One region of the Micromonospora jinlongensis genome, then DNA from elsewhere that is predicted to be linked to it. Evidence: riboswitches for the same ligand, from Rfam matches in the RefSeq annotation. Region 1 holds a riboswitch; the other holds the start of a gene.
The links. A riboswitch is a leader RNA that binds a small molecule or an ion and turns the genes downstream of it on or off. The one in region 1 is predicted to bind cobalamin.
Positions count from the first base shown of each region.

Region 2: it holds a riboswitch for cobalamin, as region 1 does, so the genes downstream of both, HNR22_RS20830 (ABC transporter substrate-binding protein) here and HNR22_RS01535 (ribonucleoside-diphosphate reductase subunit alpha) in region 1, are expected to answer to the same signal.

Region 1 covers NZ_JACCHK010000001.1:477,463-485,269, reverse strand. Annotated here, with positions in the region: gene HNR22_RS01535 (ribonucleoside-diphosphate reductase subunit alpha) at 1-2,056, opposite strand, end outside; cobalamin riboswitch at 2,249-2,465, opposite strand; gene HNR22_RS01530 (helix-turn-helix domain-containing protein) at 2,715-3,680, shown strand; gene HNR22_RS01525 (alpha/beta hydrolase) at 3,944-4,738, shown strand; gene HNR22_RS01520 (MBL fold metallo-hydrolase) at 4,735-5,526, shown strand; gene HNR22_RS01515 (enolase C-terminal domain-like protein) at 5,792-7,186, shown strand; gene HNR22_RS01510 (FadR/GntR family transcriptional regulator) at 7,195-7,807, shown strand, end outside.
Region 2 covers NZ_JACCHK010000001.1:4,661,440-4,669,246, forward strand. Annotated here, with positions in the region: gene mqnE (aminofutalosine synthase MqnE) at 1-370, shown strand, start outside; gene HNR22_RS20810 (hypothetical protein) at 394-831, shown strand; gene HNR22_RS20815 (DUF4229 domain-containing protein) at 905-1,201, shown strand; gene HNR22_RS20820 (C39 family peptidase) at 1,278-2,615, opposite strand; gene HNR22_RS20825 (M14 family metallopeptidase) at 2,827-4,707, shown strand; cobalamin riboswitch at 4,851-4,973, shown strand; gene HNR22_RS20830 (ABC transporter substrate-binding protein) at 5,059-5,988, shown strand; gene HNR22_RS20835 (FecCD family ABC transporter permease) at 6,123-7,184, shown strand; gene HNR22_RS20840 (ABC transporter ATP-binding protein) at 7,256-7,807, shown strand, end outside.

The DNA of each region.
Region 1 (7,807 bases):
TCAGGGCGCGCTGCGGCAGCTCCCACGCGGTGCGGAACAACTCCCGTACGCCGGCCGGCAGCTCGGCGATGTCCTGCACGGACCCCTCGGCCCGCTTGATGGCCGACCGGATCCGGTCGGTCCACAGACCACGGGCCTTCAGCTCGCGTACCAGAGCGGTGTTGACCTGGAGGAACTCCCCCGACAGGGTCTCGCGCTTGAACAGGTTGGACACCTGCGGCTCGATGCACTCGTAGCACCCGGCGATCGAGGCGATGGTCGCGGTCGGGGCTACCGCCACCAGCAACGAGTTGCGCAGCCCGTACGCCTCGACCCGCTCGCGCAGCGCGTCCCACCGTGCGGTCTGCGTACCCTCGACGCCCCACAGGTCGGGCTGGAGCTGGCCCCGCGCGGCCCGGGTCTGCGGATACGCCGGATGCGCGCCGAAGTCGCGGGCCAGGTCGGCGGAGGTCTCCAGCGCGGTCAGGTACAGCTCCTCGCTGATCCGGGTGGACAGCTCCCGCGCGGCCGGCGAGTCGAAGGGCAGCCGCAGCGCGAAGAAGACGTCCTGGAGGCCCATCAGCCCGAGCCCGACCGGCCGCCAGCGGGGGTTGCTCGCCGCCGCCTGCGAGGTCGGGTAGTAGTTGATGTCGATGACCCGGTCCAGGAACGTCACCGCGGTACGGACCGTGGCGCGCAGCCGCTCCCAGTCGATGCCACCGTCGGTGAGGTGGGCGGCGAGGTTCACCGAACCGAGGTTGCACACGGCCGTCTCGACGTCGCTGGACACCTCCACGATCTCGGTGCAGAGGTTGGACAGGTGCACCACGTTGCCCGGCTCGGCGGTCTGGTTGCACAACCGGTTGGCGGCGTCCTTGAAGGTCATCCACCCGTTGCCGGTCTGGGCCAGGGTCCGCATCATCTTCCCGTACAGCTCCCGCGCCGGGACCTGCCGCACGTACCGGCCCTGCGCCTCGGCCTCGCGGTACGCGGCGTCGAACCGCTCCCCCCACAGGTCGGGCAGCTCGGGCACCTCGTGCGGGTCGAACAGCGACCACAGCTCGTCGGCCTCGACCCGGCGCATGAACTCGTCCGGGATCCAGTTGGCCAGGTTGAGGTTGTGGGTACGTCGGGCGTCCTCGCCGGTGTTGTCGCGCAGTTGCAGGAACTCCTCGATGTCCGGGTGCCACGGCTCCAGGTAGACGCAGGCCGCGCCCTTGCGCCGGCCACCCTGGTTGACCGCGGCGACGCTCGCGTCCAGCGTGCGCAGCCACGGCACGATCCCGTTGGACTGCCCGTTGGTACCGCGGATCAGCGCGCCCCGGGACCGCACCCGGGAGTACGCGATACCGATGCCACCGGCGAACTTGGACAGGTTCGCGACCTGGGCGTACCGCTGGTAGATCGAGTCCAGCTCGTCGAGCGGGGAGTCGACCAGATAGCAGGAGGACATCTGGGTGTGCCGGGTGCCGGAGTTGAACAGGGTCGGCGAGCTGGGCAGGTAGGCCAGGCTGGACATCAGCCGGTAGAACCCGGTCGCCTCGTCGGGCGTGGTGGACAGACCACAGGCCACCCGCAGCAGCCAGTACTGCGGGGTCTCCAGCACCAGCCTGCTGGTGGGGTGGCGCAGCAGGTACCGGTCGGCCACCGTACGCAGGCCGAAGTACTCGAATCGCCGGTCGCCGTCCGGATCGACGGCGGCGTCGAGCATCGCGGCGTGTGCGGCGACGAACGCGGCGGTGTCGTCTCCGATCAGGCCCTCGGCGTGGCCGACCCGGATCGCCGCGCTGAACGAGGTGATTCCCTGCCGACGCACCTCCTTGTCGACGTAACCGGCCAGCAGCCGGGCGGCGAGGCGCGAGTACTGCGGCTCCTCGCCGATCATCTCGGCCGCGGTCTGGATGGACAACCGGTCCAGCTCGGCCGTCGTCGCGCCGTCGTACAGGCCGCTGATGGTGCGGGTGGCGACGCGCATCGGGTCGACGTCGGTCAGGTCGTCGGCCCACCGCTCGACCGCCCGGACGATCTTGTTCACGTCCACGGGTTCGGTGGCGCCGTCGCGCTTGCGGACCTGCATCGGCGTCCGGCGCACTGTCGCGTCGCCGCTGACCGGGACTGCCTCGGTGACTGTCACCACTCGCTCCTCGGAGTTCGAGACCTGGTGGTCCGGACGCGAGGAGACAGACACCGACGGACGCCACGCCGGCACGGCGTGGGTCAGGTGGCGTCAGCCGTCCCACGCGGCCTCGGACCGCCGCCCACCCGGGTGCGGGTACGCGGCGCGCTGGCAGGTCTTCGGACTCGTGGGCACGACCGGGCTGGCCGGTCTCCTACTGGCCGTCGCTTCCCAGGCCGCTTGGTGGCCCAGTGCTGATGACGGCGGTCGTTCCCACTCACCGCTGCGGGACAGTCCCGGATTTCCACCGGGTTCCCTCTTGCCTCGACCACACCGGATGAGCGGTCGAACCAGCTGCGCTCGACACCATATATAGGGATGCAGGCGTTGTCACACCCCACATGTCGACCCCGGGCGTGTCGGCGGCGGTCCGGTGACGACCGTCACGGCCGGGTGTCGGCACGCCGTTCAGCGGCGGATTCGTGGTTGCGCCCGTCAGCCAGGCACCGGGGTGACCGCACTCGGGCGCGCCTCGGGGAGACGACTCGGGGGGTACCGTGCTCGACCCTGCTCCGCCTATCCTCGGGGACTCAGGCGCTCCGACAGTGGAAGCGGAATCATGCCGTACGTTCTCGACACCGCCGTCATACCGCTTCCGGATCGTATCGAGGCCATCAGGACGGCGATGCTGCACGCGTCGGCGCCCTGTCACGTCATCCATGAGGATCCCGACGGCGACATCTTCTGCCGGATGGAACTGTGGGACCTCGGCAACAGCAACATCTTCATCAGCCGTTCCTCCGGCATCCGCCTGCTGCGTACGGCCAAACTCGCCAGACAGGACGCGATGCCGGTCGTCGCCCTGTCCGTGCAGCAACGCGCCCACGGCCACCTCGATCAGCACAAGCACCTACAGGTGGTTCCGCCGGGCGAGCTCCTCGCCGTCGACCTGTCAGCGCCGTACGACTACTCCTGGTCCGGCGACGGAGCGGCCGGCTGCATCCAGATTCCCAGTGACCAGCTCGGACTGCCGATCGACGTCATCCGGCACGCCATCCACCGACTGCGAGCCAGCCCGCTGTACCGCATGGTCACCGACCACATCACGAACCTCACCAGGAATCCGGCGCGGATCACGGCCGACCCGACGGCGGCGATCGTCACCACCACCAGCATCGAGTTGACCCGGGCGCTGCTGGCATCCGCCGACCGCACGGAACGGCTCGCGAGGCAGGTGCTCGCCGAGACCATCCTCACCCGCGTCCGCACGTACGTCCGCCATCACCTGGCCGACCCCGACCTCACGCCCGGCCGCATCGCCGCGGCACACAACATCTCCCTGCGACACCTCTACAAGGTCTGCGCGGACGCCGACATCAGTCTCGAGCAGTGGATCATCAGCGAACGGCTCCAGAGCGTGTGGCACGATCTGCGTCGGCCAGACAAGCGGCATCTGCCGGTCGCCGTGATCGCACGCCGTTGGGGCTTCCGGGACTCGACGCACTTCACCCGACGGTTCAAGGCCCGCTACGGCTTCTCACCCGCTCAGTGGCGCCGCTCGTGCGAGGAGACGCCGCCGTCCTGATCGTGCGCTGTGGACAACGTTCGTGCACACAGAGCCGGTCAGAAATCGAAGCGCCGAGGTTAGATTCGCACCGTCCGGGGCGAAGGTGAGGGAGGCGACGACGACCAGGTCGTCCCCTTCGCGGTGGGCGGGCAGGCATCCGCCGCCCGCATCAAGAACGCCCGTCTGCTGGTTTACCCCGGGGCGCCGCACGGCCCACCGACACGCACAGGGACCAACTCGGCCGCGACCTGCTCGACATTCTTTCTGGAAGGACGCCTGACATGGCACCCGACACGATCATGCTCGTCCACGGATTCTGGGTCACCCCACGCAGCTGGGAGAACTGGATCACCCACTACGAGAGCAAGGGCTTCCGGGTCATCGCGCCCGCCTACCCCGGTTACGAGGTCGAGGTGGAGGCCCTGAACACCGATCCCACACCGATCCTGCACTCCACGGTGCCGCAGATCATCGGCCACTACGAGAGTGTGCTCCGTGGGCTGAACTCACCGCCGATCATCATCGGGCACTCGGCCGGTGGCGCGTTCACGCAGATCCTGCTCGACCACGGCTTCGGCGCGGCCGGCGTCGCGATGAACTCAGCGCCGACCGAGGGCGTGCGGGTGGTGCCACTGTCGCAGGTGAAGTCGACGTTCCCGGTGCTGAAGAACCCGGCGAATCGGCACAGGGTGGTGCCGCTGACGTTCGAGGAGTGGCAGTACGCCTTCACCAACACGTTCACCGAGGAGGAGGGCCGGGCGCTGTGGCAGCGCTATGCCATCCCGGCCAACGGCGGCATCCTCTGGGGCAGCGTGCTGGCGAACTTCCAGCCTGGGCACCAGGACACCTGGGTCGACTACCACAATGACAACCGGGCGCCGCTGCTGTTCGTCTCCGGCTCCGAGGACCACATCATGCCGCCGGCGATCCAGGAGTCGAACGCCAAGCACTACAAGTCGAACACCATCACCGAACGCCGGGAGTACGACGGCTACGCGCATCTCCTACCGGCCCAGAAGGGTTGGCAGGAGATCGCCGACGAGGTCCTCGACTGGGCCTTGCGGCACGCACGGTGAGCGACCTGCGGATCACCCACATCGGCGGGCCGACCATGCTGGTCGAGGTGGACGGCTGGCGCATCCTCACCGACCCGACATTCGACGCTCCGGGCCGGACGTACAAGTTCGGGTGGGGCACCGCGTCGCGCAAGCTGACCGGCCCGGCACTGCCGGCGGAGTCACTCGGCCACATCGACGTGGTGCTGCTGACGCACGACCACCACGCCGACAACCTCGACGACAGCGGCCGCGCGCTGCTGCCGTCCGCCGGTCGGGTCGTCACCACCGTCAGCGGCGCCCGCCGGGTCGGCCCGCCGGCCACCGGGCTCCGGCCCTGGCGCAGCACCGAGTTGACCGCGCCCGGCCGGCCAGCCATCGAGGTGACCGCGACCCCGTGCCGGCACGGACCCCCGCTGAGCCGACCGGTGGCCGGAGAGGTGACCGGTTTCGTGCTGCGCTGGCAGGGACAGCGGCACGGCGCCCTGTGGATCACCGGCGACACGGTCCTGTACCGGGGGGTACGGCAGGTGGCCGAACGGTTCACCATCGGCACCACGCTGCTGCACCTGGGCGCGGTGCGGTTCGGCCTGACAGGTCCGCTGCGCTACACGATGACAGCCACCGACGGTGTCGAGCTGTGCACTCTCGTTGGGGCGCACACGGTGGTGCCGGTGCACTATGAGGGCTGGGGTCATTTCACCGAGGACCGGTCGGCGATCGAGGCCGCATTCGCCGTCGCGCCGGAGCCGGTCCAGCGCAGCCTGAACTGGCTGACCACGGGCGTGGCCACGTCCCTCACGGCTTGACCGGAACCCCGGTGTCGGCGGCTCGCCGACACCGGGGTTGGGTGTGTTGGGCAGGCAATCTTCCCCGCTCTGGCCGGGCCCACCGCGCCGCCACTCCCTCCCGACGAGGACGATCGCATGGCCCGGCGTCTCAGCGCCGATCATGGAACGCAGAAACGTCGGATGTATCCGATCGGATGTCGATCGACATCGTTGACGCGCCAGAAACGCCCTCCGTATACTCCGAGTGATCATCCGATCTTTTGCCTAGCCGGGCGAGGAGCGCATGCCGCAGATCACCGCCGTCACCGTCGAGGACGTCCGTTTTCCCACCTCACTGACCGCCGACGGGTCCGACGCCATGAACAAGGACGGCGACTACTCGGCGGCGTACGTCATCCTGCACACCGACGGTGTCGACAGCGTGGGCGTGCCACTCGCGGGTCACGGGCTGACCTTCACCATCGGTCGAGGCAACGACATCGTCGCCGCGGCCGCGGTGCACCAGGCACAGCTTCTGGTCGGCCTGGACGTGGCGACGATGGCCGCGGACATGGGCGCGGTCTACCGACTCCTCACCTCCGACAGCCAACTGCGGTGGCTCGGGCCGGAGAAGGGCGTCGTCCACCTGTCGCTGGCGGCCGTGCTGAACGCCTCATGGGACCTGGTCGCCCGGCTCGCCGGGAAGCCGCTGTGGCGGCTGCTCGTCGACATGTCCCCCGAGCAACTCGTCGACATCGCGGACCTGCGCTACCTGTCCGACGCGCTGACCCGGGACGAGGCACTGGCCATCCTGCGGGCCAAGGAGAGCACCAGGGCCGACCGCCTCGCCGAGCTCGACCGCACCGGCTACCCCGCCTACACCACCTCGGCCGGCTGGCTCGGCTACGACGACGACAAGCTGCGCCGGCTGTGCCAGGAGGCGGTGGACACCGGCTACGGGTACGTCAAGCTCAAGGTGGGCGCCAATCTCGACGACGACATCCGCCGCTGTGGGATCGCCCGGGAGATCCTCGGCCCGCACCGCAACCTGATGATCGACGCCAACCAGGTCTGGGACGTCGGTCAGGCCATCGAGTGGGTCAGGGCCCTCGCCCAGTTCACACCCCTGTGGATCGAGGAGCCGACCAGTCCCGACGACATCCTGGGCCACGCGGCCGTCCGCCGCGCGGTCGCTCCCATCGGCGTGGCCACCGGCGAGCACTGCCACAACCGGGTGATGTTCAAGCAGCTGTTCCAGGCCGGGGCCATCGACTTCTGCCAGCTGGACACCGGTCGGCTGGCCAGCATCAACGAGATCGTCGCCGTGCTGCTCCTCGCCGCGAAGTTCGACGTGCCGGTGTGCCCCCACGCCGGCGGGGTCGGGCTCTGCGAGATGGTCCAACACGTGTCGGTGCTCGACTACGTCGCGATCTCCGGGGATCTCACCGACCGGGTCACCGAGTTCGTCGACCACCTGCACGAGCACTTCACCGACCCGTGCGTCGTCCGGGACACCGGCTCGGGCAGCGGTTACGTCCTGCCCAGCCAGCCCGGCTACTCCACCCGGATGCGTCCCGAGTCGGTCGCGCTCTACCGGTTTCCCGACGGCCACTACTGGGCGGCGTCGGACCCGACTACCGTGTCATCCTCGGAGCCGTACGTGATCGCGGGTGGGACGGCCACCCCCGCCGGCCGCTAGGGGGTGTCATGTCGCGCACCGACGAAGTGGTGAACGGCATCAAGCGGATGATCCTCGAAGGGCAGTTCAAGCCCGGGGACCGACTGCCCATCGAGAAGGACCTCGCCGAGTCGCTCGGCGTTTCGCGGGGGTCGCTGCGCGAGGGCATGTCGGCTCTGTCGATCCTCGGCATCGTCAACATCCGTCAGGGCGACGGCACCTACGTCACCAACCTCGACGCGCCGCAACTGCTGGCTCCGATGGGCTTCGTGGTGGACTTCCAGGGCCAGGGCGACCCCCGGCACATCCACACCGTCCGGCGGCTGCTGGAGTGCGAGGCCGCCCGACTGGCGGCGACCAGGATGACCGACGAGGCCCTCGCCCAGGCCGGGGACCTGCTTGCCGAGGCGGCCCGGATGGTCGGCCAGTCACCGCAGGACCACGAGCGCATCCTCGAGATCGACATCGCCTTCCACCGCATCATCGCGGTGCACGCCGAGAATCCGGTGCTCGTCGGGCTGATCGAGGCGTTCGCCGGGCGCACAGTGCGGGGCCGGCTGTGGCGGAGCCTGCACGAGGAAGGCGCGGACCGGCGTACCCACGACGAGCACGTGGCGATCCTCAAGGCCCTTGCGGCACGCG
Region 2 (7,807 bases), 4.2 Mb from region 1:
GATCCAGGCGCGCACCACGATGGCCTCGCCGGCCGAGTCGCTGAAGACGTTCGCCGTCTCCCGGCTGCTCTTCGACAACGTGCCGCACGTCAAGAACTTCTGGGTGATGCACGGGCTGTCGGTGGCCCAGCTCTCGCTGAACTTCGGCGTGGACGACCTGGACGGCTCCGTCGTCGAATACAAGATCACGCACGACGCCGACTCGTACGGCACCCCGAACACGATGCACCGCGAGGACCTGCTGCACCTGATCTGGGACGCAGGGTTCCAGCCGGTCGAGCGGGACACCCGCTACAACGTGGTCCGGGAGTACGACAAGGCCCCGTCGCTGGCCGAGCGGCGCGCCGAGCCGCAGCAGGTCTGGGCCTGAGCCACCACGTACCCTCGCAGTCGATGACCGAGCAACGCGAACCTGAGCAGCAGAGTGGGTTTCCCCGCCGGGACGCCGAGGGGCGCATCCGTACCCTCGGCGATCTGCTCGGGGTGTGCCTGGCTGGCCTGGTCATCGGCGTGCTGGCGTTGGTGTTGTTCGACTGGGCGTTCGCCTCGATCGGCGCCAGTGATTTCGGGCACACCAACGGCTGGCTGGCGGTGATCCTGCCGGCGTGGCTGTTCTGGGATGACTTCCGGGCCTGGGAGTTCGGCGCGGCCCGGGTGGTGGCGGCGCTGGTCGCCGCCGCCGTCGGGGTGTTCGTCGGGCTGCTGATCGCCGGTCTGGGCTCCGGGTTGCCACCGTTGCTCTCCGGCGCGTTGGCAGCGGCGGCGTTCACCGTGGCGTACGCGGCCCTCTGGTTCCCGGGCGTCCGCTGGCTGTCCCGCCGAACCGGCTGACCGCGACCGCCCGCCGGGCGGATCGACCCTCCCGCCGACATCGGCGGGCGACGGAGAGAACGGAGTGGTACGGGTGAGCGCCGCGCTCAAGTACACGCTGGGCCGGATCGGGCTGTTCGTCGCCGTGCTGGCGGGCCTCTGGCTGATCGACATGAACGTGTTCCTGAAGCTGATGTTGGCGCTGGCCTTCTCCGCCGCGCTCTCCTTCTTCCTGCTGCGCGGTTGGCGGGACGAGATGGCCGAGGAGATCGGCACCGCCGCCGAGCGCCGGCGCACCGAGAAGGAGCGCCTCCGCACCGCCCTGGCCGGCGAAGACGACCCCAACCCCAACCCCACCCGCCCGGCTGAAGGCCCCGATACTCCGCGTTGATCATGAAGTTATTGCCCGACCACTCGGCGTGTCGGAGCAATAACTTCATGATCAACGGCGCACTGGGTGGGTTGGGTTACCAGTTGGTGGAGCCGGGGACCTTGGGCCAGGGCTTCGAGGTGGGCTTGATCAGGTACGCGATGCCGCCGGAGCCGCCGGAGACGCCGCCGCTGGCGTTGGTGCGCTTGGTCCGCAGCCAGATCTGCTCGAACTGCGCGCGCTTGTAGACGTTGCGCACCACGTCGTTGCTGGACGAGGCGGGGTCGTTGACGATCACGTCGCCGTCGGCGGTGAAGCCGACCACCACGAACAGGTGCCCGGAGGTGCCGTAGTTCGCCCCGTCCAGCTCACTGGCGAGGAAGGACTGGCTGGTCACGACGGGGATGCCGGCGGCGATGAAGCGCTCCAGCTCGTCCAGAGAGTGCAGTCGGGTCACCCGGCCCTCCAGGCCGGGGAAGCTGGCCGCGTACGCGGTGTTGAACGGCCAGTTGCCGGCACCGTCGTACGCGTAGTCGTAGGTCATCCGGGCCGCGTGGTTGACCGTCGGGTCGGGGTAGGTCGGGTCCACCCAGGAGGTGTCGGCCTCCGAGGGTTTGCGGCCCCAGTACTCGACCACCATCTCCGTGGAGGTGGGTGAGCACCACGCCTCGCCGCCGCCGTCGTACTCAGGGTAGTGCCCGGAGTGCACGTTCTGCGAGTAGCGCGGCACCGGCAGCTCCACGCCCCAGGCGATGTGCCCGGCGCTCGGGGTCACGGTGAACCGGTCCGGCACTGTGGAACTCATCGCGCCGAGCATCCGCACCACCGGTGCGGCGGTCTGCCCGGGTGCCCGGTAGAGGGTCAGCCGCAGCTGGTACGACCGCAGCAGCACCCCGGCGGTGGCGTCGTCGATGCTGAAGGTGTCGGTCCAGATCGTCGACCAGGGGTCACCCTGCCGGTTGACGCTGGTCCGCTTGATGTCGGTGTCGCCGGACGCCCAGCGACCCATCACGTACCACGGGGTCTGGTCGCCGCTGGTGTAGCTGCCCTGCATCTCCACCTGGATCCAGGTGCCGGCGGGGGTTTCCGCGTTCCAGGAGGCGATCAACTCGCTGGCGTCGAACCCGATCCGGGTCACCGGCGAGGTCCAGGTGCCGTATTCCCAGGTGCGGGTGGTGCCGGTGTGCGGGTCGGCGTACTCGGTGGTGCCGGCCGGACGGGCGAGGGTGAGGCCCGCTCGGGCGCCGGGCACCACGCGGGTGCCGGACCGGCTGCCCCGGTGCCAGTCGGCGGGCCCGGACCAGTCCTGGAAGGTGATCTGCTCGTCGTGGGTGGCGGCGGGCGGGCGGGCCGCCGTCGCGGGCGCGCTGGTGGCGAGCAGGGTGAGCGCGGTGACGCCGGCGAGGGCGGCCGCGTGCAGGCGGGATCTGGCCATGGGTGCTCCGCGGTGTCGAGAGGGGCATCGTCGTTGGTCAGTTTTCCGCTTGGAGGGAAGTTTCGCCAGATGTTCCTGAGTGGAAAATCATTGCCGCCGGGATGATCGGCTCGGGATGGACAAGGCAGCGAAGGATATTGATATGACCATGTGACAGGTGGTGAAGTGTCCTTCACCAAGCGGGATCTCCCGCTCATCGAGGAGGTAGTCCATGGCCCTCCGCACGCCCATCCCTCTCCGCCGCGTCCTGGTGCTCGCCGTCGTCACCGGGCTGGGCATCGTCACCGTCGCCGCTGGTCCGGTCGCCGCCCGACCCGCACCGGACCGGTCCACCGAGCCGGCCGCCGCCAGCTACCGGGTGCTCGGGCCCCGGACCCTCGCCGACCGCAACGCGGTGGCCCGTACCGGAGCCGCCATCGACTACTCGGAACACGGCGTGCTGCACATCTCGGCGACCGCGGGTGAGGCCGCCGCGATCGGCAAGCTCGGCTTCCGGCTGGAACCGCTGGCGCCGCCACCCAACGCCGAGCGCGGCGCCGGCGAGATCGGCACGATGGCCTTCCCGCCCGCCGACTCCAACTACCACGACTACGCGGAACTGACCGCCGTCGTGAACCAGGTCGTCGCCGACCATCCGGCGATCGCCCGCAAGATCAGCATCGGTTCGTCGTACGAGGGCCGCGACCTTATGGCGGTGAAGATCTCCGACAACGTCGGCACCGACGAGAACGAACCCGAGATCCTGTTCAACTCCCAACAGCACGCCCGTGAGCACCTGACCGTCGAGATGGCGATCTACCTGCTCAACCTGTTCACCGACAGCTACGGCTCCGACTCCCGGATCACCAACATCGTCAACGGTCGGGAGATCTGGATCGTGCCGACGGTCAACCCGGACGGCAGCGAGTACGACATCGCCACCGGGTCGTACCGGTCCTGGCGCAAGAACCGGCAGCCCAACAGTGGTTCGTCCAACGTCGGCACCGACCTGAACCGCAACTGGGGCTACAACTGGGGTTGCTGCGGCGGCTCGTCCGGCTCCACCTCGTCGGAGACCTACCGGGGGCCGTCGGCGTTCTCCGCCCCGGAAACGCAGGCGTTGCGCAACTTCGTCAACGGTCGGGTGGTCGGTGGCGTGCAGCAGATCAAGGCCAACATCGACTTCCACACGTATTCGCAGCTGGTGCTCTGGCCGTACGGCTACACGACGGCGAACACCGCGACGGGCATGAACGCGGACCAGTACAACACCTTCGCCACCATCGGCCAGCAGATGGCGGCGACCAACAACTACACCCCGGAACAGTCCAGCGACCTCTACATCACCGACGGGGACAGCCTGGACTGGATGTGGGCCACCCACAACATCTGGGCGTACACCTTCGAGATGTACCCGGGCTCGTCCGGCGGCGGCGGCTTCTACCCGCCCGACGAGGTGATCCCCGCGCAGACCAGCCGCAACCGCGAGGCCGTGCTGCTGCTCAGCGAGTACGCCGACTGCCCGTACCGGGCCATCGGCAAGCAGGCGCAGTACTGCGGCAGCGGTGGTGGCGGCACCACGGTCTGGTCGGACACCTTCGAGACCGCCACCGGCTGGACCATCAACCCGTCCGGCACCGACACCGCCACCGTCGGCGCGTTCGAGCGGGGCGCCGCCCAGGCGACCACGTCCTCCGGCGCCAAGCAGCTCACCCCGTACGCCGGATCCAACGACCTGGTCACCGGCCGGCTCGCCGGCTCGGCGGCGGGTGACTACGACCTCGACGGCGGCGTGACCAGTGCCCGGTCCCCGGCGGTGACCCTGCCGTCGTCCGGCACACTGAATCTCTCGCTGGCCTGGTATCTGGCGCACGGCTCGAACGCCTCGTCGGCGGACTACCTGCGGGTGAGTGTCGTGCACAACGGCGGCACCACCGCGCTGCTCACCCAGGCCGGCGCGGCGACCAACCGCAACGGGAGTTGGGCGGTTGCCAACCTCAACCTCACCCCGTACGCCGGGCAGTCGGTCCGCATCCTCGTCGAGGCGGCGGATGCCTCCGGCGCCAGCCTGGTCGAGGCGGCTGTGGACAACGTCACCATCACGTCCTCCTGATCGGGTGGGGTCCCGCTCCGCCCCGGCGGGGCCCCACCACCCGCTCCCGAGCCTCCAGATACGGGACATATCCCTACTGTGTCGCGGTTCCGATCGTCCGGCACCGATCGCCCCTTGATCGATCCGGCACGTCCCGGCGGTGCGCTACCGTCTTACCGACCAGTCCGCAGCGAAGCCGGTGCTAAACCCGGCGCTGTCCCGCAACTGTGATGCCCCACCCGACGGTGGGGACGAGCCAGGTCGCCTGCGGATCGGTCGCGATACGCGCTCTCGAGGAAGGGCGCCTCGTGGGCGGGCGTACGAAAGTCCCTGTCGGCGAAGCACCACACTCCTCGACCGACAGGAGGCCCCATGTTCAGACGTACCCCTCGGCTCTTCGCCGCGACCCTCGCGGTCGCCGCGCTAGCCCTCGGCGCCTGCGCCGAGAAGGCCGACGACAAGCCGACCACCGGCACCGCGGCCGCCGCGTACCCGGTCACGGTCGGCACGCTCACCCTCGACAAGCGCCCCGAGAAGATCGTCGCGCTGTCGCCGACCGCCACCGAGATGCTCTTCGCGATCGGTGCCGGCCCGCAGGTGACCGCCGTCGACGACCAGTCCAACTACCCGGCCGACGCTCCCAAGAGCGACCTCTCCGCCTTCCAGCCGAACGCCGAGGCGATCGCCGGTAAGAACCCCGACCTGGTGGTGCTCTCCGACGACCGCAACAAGATCGTCGAGCAGCTCGGCAAGCTGAAGATCCCGGTGTACCAGACCCCGGCGGCCACCACGCTCGACGACACGTACCGGCAGATCACCGAACTGGGCACGCTGACCGGGCACGCCGACCAGGCCACCGACGTCGCCAGCCGGATGAAGGACGACATCGCCAAGCTGGTCAAGGACCTGCCGCAGCGCGCCGAGAAGCTCACCTACTACCACGAGCTGGGCCCCGAGCTGTACAGCGCGACCAGCAAGACCTTCATCGGCACGCTCTACAGCCAGGTCGGTCTGACCAACATCGCCGACCCCGCCGACGCGGACGGTAAGAACGCCGGCTACCCGCAGCTGTCCCAGGAGTTCATCGTCAAGGCCAACCCGGACTTCGTCTTCCTGGCCGACTCCAAGTGCTGCCAGCAGAACGCCGACTCGGTCAAGGCGCGCAGCGGCTGGGCCGGGCTCACCGCGGTGAAGAACAACCAGGTCATCGCACTGGACGACGACGTCGCCTCCCGCTGGGGGCCGCGGGTCGTGGACCTGCTCCGGGTCATCATCGACGCGGTCGCCAGGGTGCCCGCGTGACCGTCGTCCGTCGGTGAGCGAGGAGTGAGCCGGGTTTGCGAGCCCCGCAGTCGCGAACGAAAGACGGCTCGGTGACCGGGCCGCTTCCCGCGGCCCGGTCCGCCGGACCGCCGTCCGCGTCGCGGCCCGCTGGGCTGCCGTCAACAGCCCGGCCCGCCGGGCTGCGCAAGCGATGGCTGGTCGCCGGGGTGTTCGCGGTGCTCGTCGCGCTCGTCGCCGGGGTGTCGCTCGGCCCGGTCAGCCTGCCCGCCGGCAGCGTCGCGGCCGAGCTGCTCAACCTGATCCCGGGGGTGCACCTCGACAGCGGCCTCTCCGAGCGAGAGATCGCGATCGTCACCGAGCTGCGGTTGCCCCGAGTGGTGCTGGGCCTGCTGGTCGGCGGGCTGCTCGCCCTCGCCGGTGGCTGCTACCAGGGCGTGTTCCGCAACCCGCTCGCCGACCCGTACCTCCTGGGCGTGGCCGCTGGCGCCGGCCTCGCGGTCACCGCGGCGATCGCCCTCGGCGGTGCCGGCCGGCAAGGTGCGATCTCCGGGCTGCCGATGACCATCCCGTTGGCCGCGTTCGCCGGTTCACTGCTCGCCGTCACGATGACCTACGTGCTCGGCGCGGCCGGCGGGCGCGGCGGCTCACCGGCGATGCTGATCCTGGCCGGAGTGGCGGTCTCCGCGTTCCTCTCCGCCGGGCAGACGTACCTGCTGCAACGACACTCCGACAGCATCCAACCGGTCTACTCCTGGCTGCTCGGCCGGCTGGCCACCGCCGGCTGGCACGACGTGCTGCTGGTGCTGCCGTACGCCGCTCTGACCACGGTGGTGGTGCTGCTGCACCGCCGCGAGCTGGACGTCCTCGCGGTCGGTGACGACGAGGCGAGAAGTCTGGGCCTGCACCCGCAACGCACCCGCTACCTGTTGATCGCCGCAGCCTCCCTGGGCACCGCCGCGGCGGTCTCCGCGACCGGCCTGATCGGCTTCGTCGGCATCATCGTGCCGCACACCGTCCGGCTGCTCGCCGGGTCGAGCTACCGGGCGATCCTGCCGCTGTCACTGCTGTTCGGCGGTGCGTTCCTGGCGCTGACCGACGTGGTGGCCCGCACCGTCGCCGCTCCGTCCGAGGTGCCGATCGGGGTGGTGACCGCCCTGCTGGGCGGCCCGTTCTTCGTGATCGTGCTGCGGACCGCCCGACGGGTGCTCACGTGAGCCGCGAGCCCGCCGCCGGCCCGTCCGGCGGTCTTCCGTCCGGGGGTCTTCCGTCCGGGAGTCTTTCGTCCGTGGGTGGCGACGGCGGTGTGCCGGCCGTCGAGGTGCGCGGGCTGCACGTCGACCTCGGCGGCACACCGATCCTGACCGGCGTCGACCTCACCGTCGCCGTCGGCGAGTGGGTCACCGTGATCGGCCCGAACGGCGCCGGCAAGTCCACCCTGTTGCGCGCCGTCGGCGGCCTGCTGCCCGCGCCGGGGGTGATCACCCTGTTCGGTACGGCGAGCACCGCGCTGCGCCGCCGGGACCGCGCCCGGGTGGTGGCCACCGTGGCACAGTCGCCGGTGGTGCCGCCCGGCATGTCGGTGCTGGACTACGTGCTGCTCGGCCGCACCCCGTACATCCCCACACTGGGGCGGGAGTCGACCGCCGACCTCGACGCCGTGCACGAGGTGCTCGGCCGGTTGGACCTCACCGGCTTCCACCGCCGTGAGCTGGCCACCCTCTCCGGAGGCGAACGACAGCGGGTGTTCCTCGCCCGGGCGCTCGCCCAGGGCGCGACGCTGCTGCTGCTCGACGAGCCGACCAGCGCACTCGACATCGGGCACCAGCAGGAGGTGCTG